2 regions of the Streptodolium elevatio genome follow, and region 1 is predicted to be linked to the other one. Evidence: riboswitches for the same ligand, from Rfam matches in the RefSeq annotation. Region 1 holds a riboswitch; the other holds the start of a gene.
What was found. Region 1 has a riboswitch for glycine ahead of gcvP (aminomethyl-transferring glycine dehydrogenase). Riboswitches for the same ligand answer to the same signal wherever they lie in the genome.
Positions count from the first base shown of each region.

Region 2: linked by a shared signal. The riboswitch ahead of gcvT (glycine cleavage system aminomethyltransferase GcvT) and the one ahead of gcvP (aminomethyl-transferring glycine dehydrogenase) in region 1 are both predicted to bind glycine.

Region 1 covers NZ_JBSFVE010000002.1:529,805-533,206, forward strand. The annotation lists gene gcvP (aminomethyl-transferring glycine dehydrogenase) at 1-2,077, opposite strand, end outside; glycine riboswitch at 2,233-2,344, opposite strand; glycine riboswitch at 2,347-2,439, opposite strand; gene ACWD12_RS06570 (NADPH-dependent FMN reductase) at 2,629-3,258, shown strand.
Region 2 covers NZ_JBSFVE010000029.1:24,864-28,265, forward strand. The annotation lists gene glyA (serine hydroxymethyltransferase) at 1-155, opposite strand, end outside; gene gcvH (glycine cleavage system protein GcvH) at 181-564, opposite strand; gene gcvT (glycine cleavage system aminomethyltransferase GcvT) at 706-1,863, opposite strand; glycine riboswitch at 2,190-2,305, opposite strand; gene ACWD12_RS35755 (OsmC family protein) at 2,454-2,882, shown strand; gene ACWD12_RS35760 (enhanced serine sensitivity protein SseB) at 3,066-3,402, shown strand, end outside.

The DNA of each region.
Region 1 (3,402 bases):
GCAGGTTCAGGTGCGACACGTCGGCACCGAACTTGCCCGGCTGGGCGAGGCCGACGAGAGCGTTGAGGTTGGCCCCGTCGACGTACACCTGGCCGCCGGCCTCGTGGACCAGCGCGCACACGTCGCCGATGTGCTCCTCGAACACGCCGTGCGTCGAGGGGTAGGTGACCATCAGGACCGCGAGGCTGTCGCGGTGCGCGTCGATCTTGGCGCGCAGGTCGTCGAGGTCGACGTCGCCGTTCTCGCCGGTGCCGACGACGACCACGCGCATCCCGGCCATCACCGCGCTTGCAGCGTTGGTGCCGTGCGCCGACGAGGGGATGAGGCACACGTCGCGGCCGGTGTCGCCGTTGGCCAGGTGGTACGCGCGGACCGCGAGCAGGCCCGCGAGTTCGCCCTGCGAGCCGGCGTTCGGCTGGATCGACACCTTGTCGTAGCCGGTGACCGCGACGAGCGCGTCCTCCAGGCCGTGGATCAGCTCCAGGTACCCGGCCGCCTGGTCGGCCGGCGCGAACGGGTGGATGTTCGCGAACTCCGGCCAGGTGACGGGCTCCATCTCGGCGGTCGCGTTGAGCTTCATCGTGCAGGAACCGAGCGGGATCATGCCGCGGTCGAGCGCGTAGTCCTTGTCGGCGAGGCGCCGCAGGTAGCGCAGCATGTCGGTCTCCGAGCGGTGCGCGTGGAAGACCGGGTGGGCCAGGAACTCGTCGGTGCGCAGCAGCGCCTGCGGCAGCGCGTCGGGGGTCTCGGCGTCCAGGGTCGAGACGAGGTCGCGCAGGTCCGCCGCGGTCCCGGCGGCGGCGTTGGGCGCGAACGCCCGCCACACCGCGGCCAGGTCGTCGCGCGTGGTGGTCTCGTCGCAGGTCACCGACACGTGGTCGGCGTCCACGCGGTGCAGGTTGACGCCCTCGGCGCGGGCGTTCTGCACGACCGCGTCGGCGCGGCCCGGCACACGGGCCAGGACGGTGTCGAAGAAGTCCGCGTGCACGACCTCGACGCCGTCGCGGCGCAGTCCGGCGGCCAGGACGGCGGCGTAGCGGTGGGTGCGCCGGGCGATGTCGGTGAGGCCGTCGGGGCCGTGGTAGACCGCGTACATGCCGGCCATCACGGCGAGCAGGACCTGCGCGGTGCAGATGTTGCTGGTCGCCTTTTCGCGCCGGATGTGCTGCTCGCGGGTCTGCAGCGCGAGGCGGTACGCCTGGTCGCCGTCGGCGTCGACGGACACGCCCACGAGCCGTCCCGGCAGCGAGCGCGCCAGCTTCTCGCGGACCGCGAGGTATCCGGCGTGCGGTCCGCCGAAGCCCATCGGCACGCCGAAGCGCTGCGTGGTGCCGACCGCGATGTCCGCGCCCATCGCGCCGGGCGAGGTGAGCAGGGTGAGGGCCAGCAGGTCGGCGGCGACCGCGGTGAGCGCGCCGCGCGCGTGCGCGTCGGCGACGAGCGCGGTCAGGTCGCGCACGAGGCCGTCGGCGCCCGGGTATTGCAGGAGGACACCGAAGAACTCGCCCTCGGGGAGTCCGCCCGAGGTGTCCGCGACGACGACCTCGATGCCCAGCGCCTCGGCGCGGGTGCGCACGACGGCGATGGTCTGCGGCAGGCACGCGGCGTCCACGACGAACACGTTGCTCTTGGCCCGCCCCGCGCGGCGTGCGAGCGTCATGGCCTCGGCGGCCGCGGTCCCCTCGTCCAGCAGCGAGGCACCCGCGACCTGGAGCCCGGTCAGATCGCACACCATGGTCTGGAAGTTGAGCAGCGCCTCCAGACGGCCCTGCGAGATCTCCGGCTGGTAGGGCGTGTAGGCGGTGTACCAGGCCGGGTTCTCCAGCACGTTGCGCAGGATCACCGGCGGCGTGTGGGTGCCGTGATAGCCCAGGCCGATCATCGGGCGCAGCACGGTGTTGCGGGCCGCGAGGGCGCGGAGCTGGTCGTGCACGGCCGCCTCGCTCACCGCCTCGGGCAGGTCGAGCCGGTCGAGGGTGCGGATCGCGCCCGGTACGGCGGCGTCGGTCAGCTCGTCGAGTGAGCCGAACCCGATGTGCGCCAGCATCTTGGCCTGCTGGTCGGCGTCGGGGCCGATGTGCCGGCCGGTGAACGGGCCGGCGGCCTCGAGCGCGGTGAGGCTGCCGGGGCCGGACGGGCGGGGCGACGACGAACGCGACGACGAGCTCACAGTGGAGGCCCTCCTGAAGATGCGGAGAAGGTCACGCGGGTACGCGCGGCCTAACGGCCTCCCCCTCTGTCATCGGTACCTGAGAGCTTCACCCGCGCCGCCGCATCATCTGCGGGCCGGGGCTTTCACCGTCGGTGAGTCCCGCCGTCGTGCACGGAACTGCTTTCCAGAGTGCCCATGGCCGCGCGGTACGGGTGCCTGAGAGATTCCGGGGAGGGGTTGCTCCTTCGGCGCCCGGATCGAGGTCCGGACTCTCCCGCGTGGCTTTCGGTGCAGCTTCAACGCTATCAGTGCGGGATCGCGTACGGGATCACGCGCGGCGGACAAGATCGCGCGATGCCGCGGGACCCGCGAGACGCGGTCTCGCGACCGCCGGACTCCGTCTCGCGCCTCACCGGTGAGAGCAGTGCAGGAGAAGCAGTCCAGAGGTAGTGGGCAGGCAGGGAGAGGAGGGCCCGATGAGCGACCGGGAGTACGGCGTCCCCGAGCACGCCGCGGGCACCGGCGGCGACCTCGCAGGCGGGGACCGGGACGTGCCGCTGCGCGTGGCGGTGATCGTGGGCAGCACCCGCGAGGGCCGCGTGGGCGACCGGGTGGCCGGGTGGATCGCGGATCTGGTGGGCCGGATCCCGGCCCTCGAGCCGGTGGTCGTGGACCTGGCGGACTTCGTGTTCCCGGCCCGGCTGCCGGAGCGGCCGAGCACCGACATGCTGGGCTTCGTGTCCGCGGTCGGCGACGCGGACGCGTTCGTCGTGGTGACGCCGGAGTACAACCGCAGCTACCCGGCGTCGCTCAAACAGGCGATCGACTACGTGTACGACGAGTGGCGCGCCAAGCCTGTCGGTTTTGTCTCCTACGGTTACAAGGCACGGGGCCTGCTGGCCGTGGAGCACCTGCGGCAGGTCTTCGCAGAACTCCACACCGTCACGATGCGCGACGTGGTCGCGCTCGACCTGGCGGCGGTCGCGGACCCGGTTGGCCCCGCCGACGGCGACGCCGAGGCCGCCGCGAAAGCACTCCTGGACCAGCTCGTCTGGTGGGGCACGGCACTGCGCGAGGCCCGCGCGGCCAGGCCCTACGTCGCATGACCGCCGGCGCCCCGCGCGGCTATCACCGAGGCAGGGCGCGAACCACCCCCGGACTTCCGCAGATTTGTCGGGCGCGGACCGATGAGTTCCCCGGCCGGCCCCGGTCCAAGACATCGAGGGAACGGCCCGTCGAGACCCGCAGAG
Region 2 (3,402 bases), on a different contig from region 1:
GTCAGCACCGAGCCCTGGGCCTCCAGAACCGCGACCGGCGCGAAGTTCTCGGAGGCGATCATCTCCAGGGTCGACTGCTGGCGGTGCAGCTCGTCGGCGACGGCGGCGGCGACCTCAGGGTCCACCTCGGCCAGCGGACGGTCCAGGATCGTCACGGTGGGTCAGCTCCTCGATCGGGGCTCAGGCGCCGGTGAAGGCGTTGTACTCGGCTTCGGACATCAGGCCGCCGACCTCGGCGGCCGGGGTGTCGAGTTGCACCTTGACGAGCCAGCCCTCGCCGTACGGGTCGGAATTGACCAGGCTCGGGTCCTCGACGACCGCGGCGTTGACCTCGACGACCTCGCCGTCGGCGGGGGCGAAGATGTCGCTCACGGACTTCGTCGACTCGAGTTCGCCGCAGGGCTCGCCCGCGGTCACCCGCGCGCCGACCTCGGGGAGCTGAACGAAGACCACGTCACCGAGGGCGTCGGCGGCGTGCTTCGAGATGCCGATGACGGCCGGGTTCCCGTCCGTCGTCAGCCACTCGTGGTCCTTGCTGTAGAGCAGGTTCTGGGGTGCGCTCACGGGTCCATTCTCCATTCATTGCGAGGGTCGCTGATCCGCAGGGGGTTCTTGCCGGTGTTTGGCGCGTTTTGTCATCGCCCGAATCACCCGAATCATCCGGGTGAGGGCAAGGGCAAGCCGTGTCCGAGGCCGGCGGGCAGGCTACTGCCGCTTGTAGAAGGGCAGTGCCACGACCTCGACGGGTTCGGCGGTCCCACGGATGTCGATCGCGAGCCGGGTGCCCGGCTCGGCGTGCTCGAGAGGTACGTACGCCATCGCGATCGGCGCACCCAGGGTGGGCGACGGGGCACCGGAGGTGACCTCGCCGACCGGCTGCTTCGTGGCCGGGTCGAGTACGGCGTACCCGGCGCGCGGCACGCGCCGCCCCGGCGACCGCAGGCCGACGAGCGTCGCGCGCGGCCCTTCCTTCTCCCGGGCCGCGAGCGCGTCGCGGCCGACGAAGTCCTCGGGCTTGTCGAGGCGTACGACGCGGCCGAGGTTGGCCTCGTACGGCGTCACCGACGTCGTGAGCTCGTGCCCGTACAGCGGCATGCCGGCCTCCAGGCGCAGCGTGTCGCGGCAGGACAGGCCGGCGGGGATCATGCCGTGCTCGGTGCCGACCTCGGCCAGCGACGTCCACAGGCGCTTGGCGTCGTCGGGCGCGCAGAACAGCTCGAAGCCGTCCTCGCCGGTGTAGCCGGTGCGGGCGAGCAGGACGTCGACGCCGGCGACCACCGCGCGGTCCGCGGCGTAGTACTTGACCTGCGCGAGATCGAGGTCGGTGAGCGGCGCGAGGATCGCGACGGCGTGCGGCCCCTGGACGGCCAGCAGCGCGTAGTCCGCCGAGCGGTCCGTGACGACCGCGTCGAACCCGGCGGCCCGGGCGGTGAGTTCGGCGGCCACGAGGGGCGCGTTCGAGGCGTTGGCGACGACGAGGTACTCCGTCTCACCGGTGCGGTAGACGATCAGGTCGTCGAGGATGCCGCCGTCGGCGTCGCAGATCATCGTGTACCGGGCGCGGTCGACACCGATCTTCGAGATGAAGCCGACCAGGGCGTGGTCGAGCGCGCGGGCGGCCTCGGGGCCGGTCACGGCGATCTCGCCCATGTGGGTCAGATCGAAGAGCCCGGCGGCCTCGCGTACCGCGCGGTGTTCGGCGCTCTCGCTGCCGTAGCGCAGCGGCATGCGCCAGCCGGCGAAGTCGGTCATCGTCGCGCCGAGTGCGTCGTGGACGGCGTCGAGCGGCGTGCGGCGTTCCTGCGCGCGCTCCTCGGCGCGTCCTTCGGGGCGTTCTTCGTGGGCGGCCTGATTGGACGTCATCGGCTGGACTCCTCGCGGGTGTGATGGTCCCGAACGCCATGATTTCGTACCGGTTCGTCCGAAGTCGTGTGCACGCGCGGGCGCACGGCAGCGGGTACGCGGCAGCGCACAGGGTGGGGTGAACGGTCCAACAGGGGGCTCCCTCGGCGGTGTGCGGTGCGCACTGCTGTACGCCGCACCAGCGGGTGGGTCGCCTCCCCCTCTGTCATGGACCTGAGAGCTTCACGCGCGGTCGCGCCTCCCGCGGAAGTGATCGCGGGCGCGGACGGCGGCTTGCACCGTGGGTGAGTCCCGCCGTACGGCACGGGACTGCTTTCCAGAGTCGCCTCACCCGCGCGGTACTTGGGCCTGAGAGTTTCCGGGGGAGGAATTGCTCCTTCGGCGCCCCGCCACCGGCCGCCGCAAGGGCGCAGGTGAAAGAGGGCTCTCCCGCGTGGGGTCGAGGGCCGGTGTGAAGTTGTGCGCGCATGCTATCGGTATCGGGCGTGGGTGGTGCGGGGCGTGTCGGAGGATTCTCCAATGAGCCTGCCGACCCCGGCATTGCTAGCGTGGGCGGCGTCCAACCACCGTACGTACAGGGAGGTTCGCCCATGGCGACCACGCGCACTGCCACGACCCACTGGAAGGGCGCGCTGATCGGCGGCGCCGGAACCGTGTCGCTCGACTCGTCCGGCGTGGGGACGTACGACGTCTCGTGGCCCTCGCGCGCGGAGGCGGCCAACGGCAAGACCAGCCCCGAGGAACTCATCGCCGCCGCGCACTCCTCGTGCTACTCGATGGCTCTGTCGCACGGGCTCGCGGGCGCCGGCACGCCGCCGGAGTCGGTCGACACCGAGGCGAACGTGACGTTCCAGCCGGGCGAGGGCATCACCGGGATCGTGCTCAAGGTGCAGGCGCGCGTACCGGGCCTGTCCGAGGAGGACTTCCAGGCCGCGGCGCAGAACGCCAAGGAGAACTGCCCGGTCAGCAAGGCGCTCGCCGGTGCGCCGATCACGCTTGAGGCAACGCTGCTTTCGTAGCGTTCCCCGGCGGCAACGCGTCGGCCCGAGGGATCGGCCTGAGCATCGGGCCTGAACAGTCGGCCTGAACAGTCGGCCCGAGCCGTCGGACGACTCGGCGGGGCTTCGCAATCGTGCGGGGTCCCGCCGTTTTCGTGTCCTGGCACGGCCTAGGCTGGCGATTGATCCGATCGCACTCAGGAGGTGGCCGTGGCCTTCCCGGCGAACCACGTCGAACGCTGCCTCGTGGCCGCGATGCAGGACCCGTCGCGCACCGGTGAGCTGATCGACGCGCTGGCGGAGGCCGAGGTGTGGGTGCCGCTGCCCGCCGGAGGCGGCCCGCACGACGCCGAACTGACGCTGCCCACCACGGAGATAGCCGGAGCGCCGTTCGTCCCGGTGTTCAGCTCGGAGGAGCAGTTCCGCCGCGTCGCGGGGCCGATGGCGTTCACCGTCGCGCCGGTACGCGAGTTCGCGCGCGGCCTGCCGCCGCATGTGGGCATGGCCGTGAACCCCGGCGGCGAGGTGGGCATCCCGATTC